Regions from separate parts of the Duganella paludis genome, predicted to be linked through region 1. Evidence: predicted binding sites of a transcription regulator. Region 1 holds the regulator's gene; each other region holds the start of a gene.

The links. Region 1 encodes sigma-54, which starts transcription at its own class of promoters, with help from an activator protein. Its sites were predicted from a motif close to TGGCANGNAANCTGCTTT; they were not measured.
Region 2: ACXZ1M_RS16535 (flavin monoamine oxidase family protein) is a predicted target of sigma-54. The motif match lies at 1,123-1,140, and genes of this name have one in related genera.
Region 3: ACXZ1M_RS08115 (isopenicillin N synthase family dioxygenase) is a predicted target of sigma-54. The motif match lies at 835-852, and genes of this name have one in related genera.

The regions. Positions count from the first base shown of each region.
Region 1 covers NZ_CM136922.1:3,609,285-3,611,550, reverse strand. The annotation lists gene hpf (ribosome hibernation-promoting factor, HPF/YfiA family) at 1-114, opposite strand, end outside; gene ACXZ1M_RS16030 (RNA polymerase factor sigma-54) at 192-1,664, opposite strand; gene lptB (LPS export ABC transporter ATP-binding protein) at 1,671-2,266, opposite strand, start outside.
Region 2 covers NZ_CM136922.1:3,731,415-3,733,680, forward strand. The annotation lists gene ACXZ1M_RS16530 (Mu transposase C-terminal domain-containing protein) at 1-957, shown strand, start outside; gene ACXZ1M_RS16535 (flavin monoamine oxidase family protein) at 1,201-2,266, shown strand, end outside.
Region 3 covers NZ_CM136922.1:1,811,506-1,813,771, reverse strand. The annotation lists gene ACXZ1M_RS08120 (ABC transporter substrate-binding protein) at 1-569, opposite strand, end outside; gene ACXZ1M_RS08115 (isopenicillin N synthase family dioxygenase) at 942-1,922, shown strand; gene ACXZ1M_RS08110 (branched-chain amino acid ABC transporter substrate-binding protein) at 1,919-2,266, opposite strand, start outside.

The sequences.
Region 1 (2,266 bases):
AGCAATATCAATCACTTGATCAAAGTGGCGGGTGACACGTTCCAGTTTATTCTGCACGTACTCGCGAATAGCCGAGGTCACTTCGAGATGATGTCCACTGATGGTGAGATTCATACACACTCCTAAAGATAATGTCGCTTCTAACGGTTAGTGCGGTGCCCTTTGCTACCGGGCGCGCAGGAACCAAGTAACTACAAAGATTTACGGAGGCTGACTGGTGGGATTTTGAGAGCTTCGCGATATTTGGCAACAGTTCGCCGCGCAATCACCATGCCTTGTTCTCCCAGCATGTCCGCAATCTTACTGTCGGATAAAGGATTTTTCGGGTCTTCTGCTCCTGTCAGTTGCACGATCAATGCACGTATCGCCGTCGAACTTGCTTCACCCCCCGCTTCGGTGGCGACATGGCTACCAAAGAAATATTTCAACTCAAACATGCCATGCGGGGTCAGCATATATTTCTGAGTTGTTACCCGAGAAATAGTACTCTCGTGTAAACCCAGTGTATCAGCAATTTCGCGAAGCACAAGGGGCCGCATGGCAACCGCGCCATGCGAGAAAAAGTTCTTTTGTCTTTCTACTATCGCTTGCGCCACCCGCAGGATCGTATCGAAGCGCTGGCGCATATTCTTGATCAGCCACTTGGCCTCTTGCAATTGCGCGCCCATGGCGCCCTCGCCCTTGCCCTGCTTGAGCAAGTTGGCGTACATGGCGTTCACGCGCAGGCGCGGCATGACGTCGTTGTTCAGGCTGACCTGCCAGCCGTTGCGCGATTTCTTCACGATCACGTCCGGCACCACATAGTCCGACACGTCGGACGCGAAGGCCGCGCCCGGATGCGGATTGCACTGGCGGATCACGGCCTGCGCTTCACGCAAGTCTTCATCGTCGCACAGCAGGGTCTTTTTCAGCTTGTTGAAATCGCGCTGCGCGAACCAGGTCAGGTGGTTCTCGACGATGGCCAGCGCCATGCGCCGCGTCACCATCGGCACGCCCGGCAAGCGCTTGATTTGCAGCGCCAGGCATTCGGACGCGTTGCGCGCGCCCACGCCCATCGGATCGAAGCTTTGCAGCAGGCTCAGGGCCGTCTGCAGTTCCTCGATCTCGACTTCCAGTTCTTCCGGCAGGCGCGCGTGGATTTCTTCCAACGCTTCCTCCAGGTAGCCGTTCTCGTCGAGCGCATCGATGATCAGTTCGACCAGCGCGCGGTCGCGCATTTCCAGCACCGTCACGCGCATCTGCTCCATCAGGTGCTCGCGCAGCGTGCAGTGATGGGCTTCGAGTTGCGGACGCGATTCCTCGTCGTCGCTGTTCTTGCTGCGGCCGGCGTCGCCCCAGTCCATATCGGCTTCGGCGGTGGTGCTCTCGGTGTCGGCGGCCGGGCCGTCGTAGGCGTCGGCCTCGGCGGCCGGTGCTTCGTTGGGCGGACCTTCGGGCGGCGCTTCGCCGACCGGCGCCTGCTGGTTGATGGCGCCATCGGACAGCAGCCGCAGCGAGTGGTCGAGCGGATCGTCGAGACGTTCCAGCAGCGGGTTATCGGTCAGCAGCTGTTCGAGTTCCTGGTGCAGCTCCAGCGTCGACAGTTGCAGCAGCCGGATCGACTGCTGCAACTGGGGCGTCAACGCTAAGTGCTGCGACGTGCGCAGTTGCAAAGACTGTTTCATTGAGGGTTACATGCGGAAATGTTCACCCAGGTAGACACGACGCACCGATTCGTTGGCGATGATGTCGTCCGGACGGCCGGAGGCCAGCACCGTTCCCTGGTTGATGATATATGCGCGGTCGCAGATGCCCAGCGTCTCGCGCACATTGTGATCGGTAATGAGGACGCCGATGCCGCGTTCCTTGAGGAAGCGCACGATGCGCTGGATCTCAATCACGGCAATCGGGTCGACCCCGGCGAATGGTTCATCGAGCAGCACGAAGCGCGGATTGGTGGCCAGGGCGCGCGCAATCTCCACCCGGCGGCGTTCGCCCCCGGAGAGCGACAGCGCCTGGTTCTCGCGCAGCTTTTCGATTTGCAAATCGGCCAACAGGGTATTCAGCCGTTCATCAATGGCAGCCTTGGATAAAGGCTTGCCGTCCACTTTCTGAATTTCGAGGACGGCGCGGATATTCTCTTCCACGGTCAGCTTGCGGAACACCGACGCTTCCTGTGGCAGGTAGGACAGGCCGAGCGAAGCGCGGCGGTGGATCGGCAGCGAGGAGATGTCGGTGCCGCTGATGTCGATGCTGCCGGCGTCCGACGGCACCAGGCCGACGATCA
Region 2 (2,266 bases), 120 kb from region 1:
GGCTTCTACCTGGACGCGGTGCGCGCCGAGGTGCAGCTGGTGTCGCGAGCGGACCGCAACCAGGCCATCGGCCGGCCGCTGGTCTACCTGGTGACCGATTGCTTCAGCCACATGGTGTGTGGCGTGTACGTCGCCCTGGGCGAGGTGCAGTGGACACACGGCATGCTGGCCCTGGCCAATTGCAGCGCCGACAAGCAGCGCTTCAGCCAGCAGTTCGGCCGCCGCATCGAGGCCGAGCAGTGGCCCTGCCGCCACCTGCCCGAGGCGCTGTTCGCCAACGCGGCGCTGACGCTGGGCTGGAGCGGCGACACCTTGCTCAACAACTTCAATCTGCGCTGCGTGGCGGCGGACAGCGGTCCCGACGACTGGCGCGCCGTGCTGGAAAAACGCTTTCGCCTGCTGGCGCCGGCGCAGGCCGGTGCGCCGGGGCGGCTCGACGGCGTGCTCGATATCGAGCAGTTCACCCGCATCGTGGTCGACTGTATTTTGTACTACAACAGCCGCCTGCAATGCGCCCACGCCAGCGGCGCCACGCCCTTGCAGTTGTGGGACTGGGGCCGCGAGCATCGCGGCGGCGGCTTGAAGATCTATCCCGAACACTTGATCCGCTGCAGCCTGATGCCGGTGGCCCAGGCCACCGTCACCAGCCAGGGCATCGCGCTGTTCGACAGTCTTTATTGCTGCACGCGCGCCATCGACGAGCGCTGGTTCGAACGGGCGCGCACGCGCGGTCCATGGCCGGTGCGGGTGGCCTACGATCCGGCCAACCTGGATACGATCTACTTCCTCGATCCGGCCGCGCCGCTGCAGTTCCACGCCTGCCACCTGGCCGACGCCAGCGCGGCGCACCAGCACTTGTCGGCGGCCGAGATCGCGCGCCTGCCACGCACCCAAATGGCGCTTGCCGCAACGGCGCTACGTAGCACTACGCAGAGCCCGCGCAGCCTGGTCGCCTGACCGTCCTTCAAATAAAGTCTGTTCACCGCCGCCGTCCGGTCACGCATTTCCGCGTGTCCGGACGGCGGCGCTGACACGTGTGAACAAACATTGTTTTATATTGTTTATCTAGTTTCGTAAGGGAAGCCCTGAGCTGCGAAACGTCTTTATTTTCTGGTCATGCTGTGGCACGCCAATTGCTAGATGGGAACTATGGGATAGCAAGTCGCCCAAGGATCTTTCAGCAGACTGGTGAGGAAGCAGATGGATAGTAAAAACGTAAAACAGTATAAATCGTTTAGCTCATTTACGAGGAGGGACTTCCTGTATCGCGCGGCAGCTGTCGGCGGTACGGGATTGCTGTTGAATACCATGAGCGCGTGGGGCATGGGCATCGAATCCACCGCCTCGGCGCCGCCGGCCCTGAGCGGCAGCGGCAAGGGCAAGAAGGTGCTGATCCTGGGCGCCGGGCTGGCCGGGCTGACCGCCGCCTTCGAGCTGGAGAAGCTGGGCTACAAGGTGCAGATCCTGGAGGCGCGCGCCTTCGCCGGCGGCCGCTGCCAGACCGCCCGCAAGGGCTTCAGCCTGACCGAACTCGGTGGCGAAAAGCAGACCTGCGCCTTCGACGACGGCCACTACATCAACCACGGTCCATGGCGCATTCCGTTGCACCACCAGTCGACGCTGCACTACACCAAGCTGTTCGAGGTGCCGCTGGAGGTGATGGTCAACGATAACGACCACGCCTATGTCTACTCCGAGAACGCCGGGCCGTTCGCCGGCAAGCGCATGCGCGTCAAGGAGATCAAGGCCGACATGCGCGGCCACGTGGCCGAACTGCTGGCCAAGTCGGTCAAGAATCATGCGCTGGACCAGGAGCTCACCGCCGACGACCAGCGCCTGCTGCTCGACTACCTGGCGCGCGAAGGCGCGCTGACGCCGGGCGAGCTGCAATACAAGGGCCGCAGCGGCCGTGGTTTCACGGTCAATCCGGGCGCCGGCCTGTCGCCGGGACCGGGCACGCCGTCCGATCCGCTGGGCTTCAAGGACCTGCTGGCCTCGAAGCTGGGCAATGTCTACACCGCCGTGCACGACTTTCCGATGCAGGCCACCATGTTCCAGCCGGTCGGCGGCATGGACGCGATTCCGAAGGCGTTTGAAAAACGCGTCGGCAAGAACATCCGCTACAAGGCGGAAGTACAGACCCTGCGCCAGGACGGCAAGGGCGTGACGGTGACCTACAAGGACACCGGCACCAACCAGCTCGGCACCATCAAGGCCGACTACTGCCTGTGTACCATTCCCCTGTCGGTGCTGCGCCAGCTCGACA
Region 3 (2,266 bases), 1.8 Mb from region 1:
AACTTCGCTTTCACGCCGCCTTTGGTGGCGGCGAAAACTTCCGACGATGCGTAGGCCTGCTGCGCCGAACGCGGATCGGCAAAGAAGGGCTGCAGGTTGAAGGTGTAGACGCGCGACTGCGCATCATCGAGCTGGTATTTATTCTTCAGCCACGGCCACCACGTGGTACGGCCGGAGGTGGAGACCAGCACGGTGCGGCTTTTCAGGTCGGCGAGGCTTTTCACGTCGTCGTGCGTCATCATGCCTTGCAGTTCGCTCTGGAAGCTGGCGGCCACGGTGGTGATCGGCACGCCGGTCTCCACGCTCTTCAGCACCTGCAGGTCGTAGCCCATCAGGAAATCGGCCTGGCCGCTGCTGAGGATCTGCACGCCGTTGACCTGCGGGCCGCCCATGCGGATGGTCACATCGAGTCCATGCTTCTTGTAGTTGCCGGTGGCGACAGCCTGATAGAAGCCGCCATGTTCGGCTTGCGCGTACCACGAGGTGAGGAAGGTGACTTTGTCGGCGGCCAGCGCGGGGGCGCCGAGGCACAAGGATAAGCAGAAGGTAAGGCAGGAGCGTAGTCGCATGATGGTCTTCCAGAGAGCGTTGATAACGCGCCCGCAACCGCACCAATCATGAAGAGCATAGCGCTTCTTGAAGGTGCGCACTGGCGCAGCTTCAAGAGCAATTTCCCCCTGCGGCTAACCTCAGGTGAACGCTTATACTCTTGCCCTTGTGTGATGCAAATCCTGTGCCACCGCTTTTGCCCGTGCGCGGGGCGGTGCGCGCACCATGGTGATGCGAGCGATATCGATATTGGTGCGGCAGCGCCTTAATCATGTGCTTTTTCGCTGGCCTGGAATTTGCATCGACAGGCGGCGAGAGTATAAGCGTTCAGCGGCCGCCCAGGCCTGCAGGGAATTGCTCTTGAATCCTTCATCCATTCAAGAGGAACGCTTATGTACGCACTCAAAGAACTGAACAAAGAAGCCCGTATGGGCACGCTCGGCACCGAAACCGGCAAGCGCGAAATCCGCCGCATCGATCTTTCGGACTTCAACACACGCAAGGCGCAGATCGCCGATGAGCTATGGGCTGCATCGGTGGATGTGGGATTTTTCCAGGTGCGCAATCACGGCATCGATCTGGATAGAGTGCGCGCGGCCTTTGCGGCGGCGGAGTCCTTCTTCGCGCTGCCGGATGCGGTGAAAGCGCAGTACCCGCTGCGCAAGGCCGACAACGCCGGCTGGGAGAGCAAGGCGCAGGTGCGGCCATCGACCGGCACCGCCGATCAGAAAGAGTCGTACCAGATCACGCGTCCGCATATGAGTGTGCTGTGGCCGAGCGAGGAAGAGCTGCCTGGCTTCCGCGCGACCATGCTGGAATTCGAATCGCAGTGCTGGCAGGTCGGCATGCGCTTGTTGTCCTGCTTTGCCGACAAGCTGGGATTCGACAGCGATTTCTTCACCAAGGCGCACGATCCGCAGCAGGCGAGTTACCAGAGCACCTTGCGGCTGCTGCATTACTACGCCATCGACCCATCGATCAAGGACAAGCTGGGACTGTGGCGCGCGGGTGCGCATACCGACTTCGATTGCCTTACCTTGCTGTTCCAGCAGAAGAACCAGAGCGGGCTGCAGGTCTGTCCGGGCAAGGAGATGGATGCGCAGGAGTGGACCAGCATCGAGCCGGCGGACGATGTCATCACCTGCAATATCGGCGACATGCTGATGCGCTGGAGCGACGATCAGCTGCCGTCGAATTTCCATCGCGTGAAAAACCCGCTGCCGGATGAATACCTGGGGCCGCGATACAGCCTGGCGTTCTTCTGCCAAGCCAACCGGGATGTGATGATCGAAGGGCCGGGCAAAAAATACCCGGCCATCAGCGCCGACGACTACCTGAAGCAGCGCGTCGCCGCCAACTTCAAAGCGTATTAATACGTCGTCAGCGGCGAAGGCTGGCCGGCCTTGAAGGTGAAGATGGTTACTGGCGATTGCTTCATGTCGCCTTTGGCGTCAAACGCATAAACGCCGGCCACGCCTTGATACGAACCGGCGCTGATGACCGCCTGTACCTTCTGCGCGTCGATCGAATTCGCTTTCTGCATCGCTTGCGCGTACATCATGACGGCGTCGTAGTAGGCGGCCGCGTACACATCGGCCTCCTGCTTGAAGCGCGCCTTGAACTTGGCCTTGAAGGCCGGGCCGGTCGATGCCTTGTCCAGGATCGCGCCACCCTGCGAGCACAGGACGTTGTCGGCCACCGCATCGCCACCGAGCTT